DNA from 2 places in the Comamonas fluminis genome. Region 1 is predicted to be linked to the other one. Evidence: riboswitches for the same ligand, from Rfam matches in the RefSeq annotation. Region 1 holds a riboswitch; the other holds the start of a gene.
The links. Region 1 has a riboswitch for glycine ahead of JDW18_RS05325 (D-amino acid dehydrogenase). Riboswitches for the same ligand answer to the same signal wherever they lie in the genome.
Positions count from the first base shown of each region.

Region 2: another riboswitch for glycine. It lies ahead of gcvT (glycine cleavage system aminomethyltransferase GcvT); the one in region 1 lies ahead of JDW18_RS05325 (D-amino acid dehydrogenase).

Region 1 covers NZ_CP066783.1:1,089,774-1,093,176, forward strand. The annotation lists gene JDW18_RS05320 (DMT family transporter) at 1-522, shown strand, start outside; gene JDW18_RS05325 (D-amino acid dehydrogenase) at 633-1,901, opposite strand; glycine riboswitch at 1,959-2,074, opposite strand; glycine riboswitch at 2,075-2,171, opposite strand; gene dinB (DNA polymerase IV) at 2,352-3,403, shown strand, end outside.
Region 2 covers NZ_CP066783.1:2,504,201-2,507,603, forward strand. The annotation lists gene JDW18_RS11820 (MBL fold metallo-hydrolase) at 133-1,200, shown strand; gene JDW18_RS11825 (energy transducer TonB) at 1,215-1,664, shown strand; glycine riboswitch at 1,740-1,852, shown strand; glycine riboswitch at 1,871-1,985, shown strand; gene gcvT (glycine cleavage system aminomethyltransferase GcvT) at 2,048-3,184, shown strand; gene gcvH (glycine cleavage system protein GcvH) at 3,320-3,403, shown strand, end outside.

The sequences.
Region 1 (3,403 bases):
GTACTGGCCACGGTGGGCGTGCTGATGCTTTCACTGCCGCCGCGCGGGCAGATCTTCACGCTGTCGGCCTGGGCCAGCAAGTCATCCATTTACGGTTTGATCTGCGGCGCCTGCTTTGCGCTGGCCACCATCGGCTTTCGCGGTGGTGCGGTAGAGCTTGGCAGGCTGGGCGTGACTTCGCCCTGGCTGTCGGGAGCCTGGGGCGTGCTGATTGCGCAGACCATGCAATCCATTGGCATGGGGGCGTGGATTGCCAGGACGAATGAACAAGGGCTGCGCCCCATCTTCAGAGCCTGGCGCATTTCGCTGGTGGCGGGCAGCATGGGGGCTGCCGCGTCGCTGGCATGGTTCACGGCCTATGCCATGCAGGGCGCGGCGCCGGTGCGCACGCTGGGCATGGTGGAGGTAGTTTTCAGCTACATCGTCTCGCGCCGCGTCTTTAGCGAAAAGCTCTCCTTGCCCGAAAAGCTGGGTATGGCGCTGATGATGGCCGGGCTGGTGCTGATCTGTCTGCAGCTCTGATTTTGAGAGCTGCTTGCGCACAACTTCATTCGTATTCGGTTGGGTTTATCTATGAATGCCAATGAATACATACGCAAACAGCTTCTGAATCAGTAGCGCTCTGACCTGCTTCAGATGGCCGTCGCGGCCAGCGGTGAGAGCCGTGTCTGAGCGCTGGCGCTGCCCAGCGTCTGCATGACGATGCTGCCCACCATGTCCGCGGTGACGGCAGACAAGGTCCAGCCCAGGTGACCGTGGCCGGTGTTGTAGAAGACGCAGGGCTTGCTGCCCCGGCCCACGCGTGGCATCAGGTTGGGCATCATGGGGCGCAGACCGGCCCATGGCACGACGCTGCGGGTATCAATGCCGGGAAAGCATTGCTGCACCCAGTCGATCAGCGGGCGAATGCGGTCCGAGCGAATGTCCCTGTTGTAGCCATTGAACTCTGCCGTGCCCGCCACGCGGAAACGGTCGTCGCCCAGGCGGCTGGTGACCAGCTTGGTTTCATCATCGAGCAGGCTGACGATGGGGGCTGCCGCGCGGCTGGCCGCATCGCGCAGATTGACGGTGATGGAGTAGCCCTTGACCGGGTAGATGTTGACGCTGTCACCCAACTGGCTGGCCAGTGCACGGCTGGCGGTGCCTGCGCAGATGACCATGGCGTCAAAGTCGGTGGTTTCGGTTTCTGCGCCCTGGCGCACGGTCACGCTGGCCCGCTTGCCGTTGCTGTCCACGGCCACGATTTCTTGTTCGTACAGGCATTTCACGCCCATGCGTTCGCAGGCGGCGGCCAGGCCGCTGGTGAACTTGTGAATGTCGCCGGTAGAGTCGCTCTCGGTGAAATATCCGCCGTAGAACTGGCCCGACAGCGTGGGCTCAATCGCATGCATTTCATCGGGTGTGACGGCGCGGCGCTCCAGGCCGCCCTGTGCCAGCAACTGCGAGACTTTACCCGCGTGCTCAAAGCCTGCACGGTCGCGGTAGATGTGCAGGATGCCTTGCTTTTTCAGGTCGAAATCAATGCCTTCACGTTCAGCCCAGGTGAACAGGTGCTCGCGTGCTGCAATGGCCAGGCGTGCGGTTTCGACGGTGTTTTTCTCGTACTGAGGAATGGCCGCCAGAAACTGTGCGAACCACGAAATCTTGTGCCAGCTGGGTTTGGGATTGACCAGCAACGGCGCGTCGCTTTTGAGCATCCATTTCAGCCCCTTGAGGATGGTGGACCAGTGCGTCCAGACCTCGGCGTTTGATGCGGAAAGCTGGCCACCGTTTGCGAACGAAGTCTCCATGGCCGCGTAGCGCTGCTTTTCAAACAGGGTGACGGCAAAACCGCGGCGAGCCAGAGCGTAGGCGGTGGTGACGCCCGTGATGCCACCACCGATGACGGCGATTGTTTTCATGTTTCAGATTCCAGAAGCGTCAGAGGGTGGAAGCCCCTGCGCAACCATTGCACAGCGGGCGCCCCCTCTGTTCTGGACCTGAGAGATTCACGAGCCGCCTGAGGCGAGGATCGCTTGCTCCTTCGGTATGCCCGGCGGACGATGACATCCGGGCATTCTTCAGAGTGTGTGAAACAGTGATGCCGATCCTTTTGCCTGAGAGTTTCCGGGGCGGTTGCTCCTTCGGCGCTGCATACTTTGGCAAGCTGCAGTCTCTCTCGATATCACCGGGCTGAAAGCCTGTAGGCGAATGTAGGAAGAATGCCCGTGGCTGGCTATGCGGGTTTCCTAGACTTACAGATTCGGTTTCTGGCTTGCCAGCCAGCTCTTGCTGGCACAGGCAAAATCGGCAGCGTGAGTGATCTTCCCGTCAGCCCTGAAACCAAGCCCCGGCGCATTGCCCATCTGGATATGGATGCGTTTTATGCCTCGGTGGAACTGCTGCGCTATCCGCAGCTCAAGGGCTTGCCGGTGGTCATTGGCGGTGGGCGGCGCAGCTTTGATGATGAGTTGCTGGCACGCCATGCGGGGCTGCCGCTGTCAGAGATTCCGGTGGCCGATTTCCCGCTGCTGCGCGACTACACAGGGCGCGGTGTGATCACCACGGCCACCTACCCGGCGCGGCAGTTTGGCGTGGGCTCGGCCATGGGGCTGATGAAAGCGGCCAAGCTGTGCCCGCAGGCGATTTTGCTGCCGGTGGACTTTACCCAATACCGGCGTTTTTCACGCGCTTTCAAGGAAATCATTGTCTCCATCGCGCCGCTGATGGAGAGCCGGGGTGTCGATGAGGTCTATATCGACTTTACCGACGTGCCCGGTGGCCAGCGTGAAGGCGGGCGCGTGCTGGCGCGGCTGATTCAGAAGACGATTTTTGAGGCCACAGGGCTGACCTGCTCGGTAGGTGTGGCGCCCAACAAGCTGCTGGCCAAGATGGCCAGCGAGTTCAACAAGCCCAATGGCATCTCCATCGTGCAGCCAGAAGATCTACAAAGCCAGATCTGGCCGCTGGCCTGCCGCAAGGTCAACGGCATTGGGCCCAAGGCCGATGCCAAGCTCAAAAATCTGGGCATTGAAACCATTGGCGATCTGGCGGCGCAAAGCCTGCCGCAGCTGCTGCACTGGTTTGGCAAAAGCTACGGTCACTGGCTGCATGAGTCGGCCTGGGGGCGTGATGAGCGGCCAGTGGTCACAGAGAGCGAACCCGTTTCCATGAGCCGCGAAACCACGTTCGAGCGTGACTTGCACGCCGTGCGTGACAAGGCCGAGCTGGGGGCGATCTTCACCGATCTGTGCGAGCGCGTGGCCGATGATTTGCAGCACAAGGGCTATGTGGGCCGCACGGTGGGCATCAAGCTGCGCTATGACGATTTCAAGATTGCCACGCGTGACCAGACCTTGCAGCTGCCGGTTCAGGATGCGGCGGCAATCCGTCAGGCGGCAGGGCAGTGCCTCAAGCGCGTACC
Region 2 (3,403 bases), 1.4 Mb from region 1:
CGCGTCCTCTCCTTGCGCTGCAGTGTCGCAAGTCTGCAAAGCCGCAACTCTGATACGGCCTCTTTCAATATTCAGCTTGCATCCCGGTCTCTGGGCCCAAACTGCTCAGCAGACTCCCGTCAAGGCTCCATCTTGTTCAAGAAACCTTTTACAACGCCCATCGCCAGCTACGAGCACTCGCCCCAGTATGTGCAGGGGCGGTTTCGCAATATCCACCCGCGCCCGGCCAATAGCCCGCAGCCTGATGCGAAAACCCTGTGGAACTTTTTCTTCAACAAGCCTGCCGACAGCGACCCCGCCAGCACCTTGCCGGTGCTGGCATTGACCCCAGCCCAGTTGGTTGCCGCGCCAGAGCGCAGTCTCTATCGCATCGGTCATTCCACCTTGCTGATGAAGCTGCGCGGTGGCTGGTGGATTACCGACCCTGTGTTTGCTGAACGGGCGTCGCCACTATCATTTGCCGGCCCCAGGCGCTTTCATGCGCCGCCGATTGCACTGGCTGACTTGCCGCCGCTGCGCGGAGTGCTGCTGTCACACGACCATTACGACCATCTGGACCATGCCGCGATCAAGGCACTTGCTCCCAAGGTGGAAACCTTTCTCTGCCCGCTGGGTGTGGGCGACCGGCTGGTGAGCTGGGGCGTCAAGACCGAAAAAATCATTCAGCATGACTGGTGGCAGGCCAGTGAGGTCGATGGCCTGCGCTTTACCGCCACGCCCGCCCAGCATTTCTCGGGCCGCAGCCTGAGTGACGGAAACCGCACGCTGTGGTCATCCTGGGTGATTGAGGATTTGCAGAGCAGCCAGCCGCTGCGCGTGTTTTTCAGCGGCGATGGTGGTTACTTTGACGGCTTTACAGAAATTGGCCGCCGCTTCGGGCCGTTTGATCTGACGCTGATGGAAACCGGCGCCTACGACGCGCACTGGCCCTATGTCCATATGCATCCGGCCCAGACCATTCAGGCCCACAAGGATCTTGGCGGGCGCTGGCTGCTGCCCATCCATAACGGCACCTTCAACCTGGCCATGCATGCCTGGTGGGACCCGTTTGAGCAAATTGTTGGGTTAGCCAAAGAAAGCAACGTCGCCATCGCGACCCCCATGATGGGCGAGCGGCTGGACCTGCAGACGCCCCACACAGGATCACCCTGGTGGCGCTCCTGCGTCAACCAATCCTTACCAGCAATGCAGCGGGCCTGACCGACAATGAACGCATGAAGACTTTCTGCGCCCCAAGACATCTCAGCCTTGCCACCCTCGCTGCATCGGCCCTGCTACTCAGCGCCTGTACCACCACACCGCCACCGCCCCAAAAGCCCTGGGCCGAATGCACGCCAGCCAGCCAGATCGATAAACCTGCCGTGGTGCGAACCTACCCACATGCCAAGCTCGATCCTCAGTGGTACCCCGAAGGCGCAAAGTTCACGGTGGTCTATCAGTTTGAAGTGACGCCCGAGGGGAAAATGGGCCGCAAGAACTACAAGCCCGCAGATGCCGACCCGCGCATCATCGCCGCCATTGAGCGCTCGTTCACCCGCTGGCGCTTTAAGCCAGCCATCAGCAATGGCCAGCCTGTCACCACCTGTTTTGAACAGCCTTACGAGCTGATTTTTGAAGATCTGAGCCCCAAGCCAGCGCCGCAAGCACCCGAAAAGAGCTCCTGATTTCGCGCTGAAGCACTATCGGAAACCCGAAATCCGGGTCATTTCAGCGTGAGAAACAGAAGCCTCCCGCTAGAATGGCGCCCGTCAGGAGAGAGTGCCCGCAGCTTCAAGCTGTCCGGTGCCGCCGAAGGCGCAGACAGCCCATCAACGCTGTCAAAACGCTCAGGCAAAAGGACTGACAAGCGCTGACAGGATGAAGTCCTGCAGCGTTCCTTGCTGGAGAGAGATGCCGGACATCGTGACGACATCCACCGAAGGAGCAAACTGCCCGACTTCACTGCGGCGGTGAATCTCTCAGGTAAAGCGGACAGCAAGGCAAGCAAGCCACGCATGAATGCCATGCGCGGCCCCCCTATTTGGTATGAATACCGGAGCGCTTGCCTGTGACTGCTGTCGACAACAACTCTGCCCTGCTGACCACCCCGCTGTTTGCCCTGCACCAGAAGCTGGGTGCCCGCATGGTGCCGTTTGCCGGTTACTCCATGCCCGTACAGTACCCGCAAGGGCTGATGGCCGAGCATCTGCACACCCGCAAGGCTGCAGGCCTGTTCGACGTTTCCCACATGGGTCAGCTGCTGCTGCGCGGGCCTGACGCCGCCGCCGCGCTGGAAAGCCTGATGCCCGTCGATGTGATCGATCTGGGTCTGCACAAGCAGCGCTACGGTCTGCTGCTCAATGAAGAAGGCGGCATTCTGGACGATCTGATGTTCGTCAACCGTGGGGAAGACCTGTTTCTCATCGTCAATGGCGCCTGCAAGGCAGCCGATATCGCCCATATTCAAAAGCATATTGGCACGCGCTGCGAAGTGGTTCCCTTGCCTGATCGCGCCCTGCTTGCGCTGCAAGGTCCACAGGCGGCTTCCGTACTCTCGCGCTTGATCTCAGAAGTCACCTCGCTGGTTTTCATGACCGGCAATCACTTCGACTGGCAAGGCCATGCGCTCTACATCACGCGCAGCGGCTATACCGGCGAAGACGGTTTTGAAATCTCTGTGCCCAACGCCGCCGCTCAAGCACTGGCCGAAGCCCTGCTGGCCCAGCCCGAGGTTGCACCCATTGGTCTGGGCGCGCGCAACTCACTGCGTCTGGAAGCCGGTCTTTGCCTGTATGGCAATGACATCGACACCAGCACCACGCCCGTGGAAGCAGGCCTGAACTGGGCCATGCAAAAAGTGCGCCGCACCGGCGGTGCACGCGAAGGCGGCTTTCCCGGCGCCGACAAGGTGCTGGCCCAGTTGCAAAACCCGCAGCAGCTTGCACACAAGCGCGTGGCCCTGATTGCGCAGGAGCGCATTCCCGTGCGCGAACCGGCGGTGCTGCAAAACCAGGACGGCCAGCAGATTGGCCACATCACCAGCGGCCTGCTCAGCCCCTCGCTGAACCAGCCCATTGCGCTGGCCTATGTGCAGCCCGGCTACGCCGCGCTGGACACCCAGATTTTCGCCATCGTGCGCGGCAAGCCTGTGCCCATGAAAGTGGCGGCCACGCCTTTTGTGCCCACCAACTACTACCGCGGCTAAGCCTGCCCCCGTCAATCAGACAGGCCAGTTTGCCCGGCGACTTGTCAAACAGGGGCCAGAACGCCGCTACAGTGCGCACTGGACCTTTCTCAAACAACTCACTGATTCCCCCGAATCCACCATCTGGAGCCCTCCATGAGCATCAAGTTTTCCAAAGAACACGAATGGATCAACGTCGCTGACACCAATGCCGCCATCGTCGGCATCACCGTCCATGCG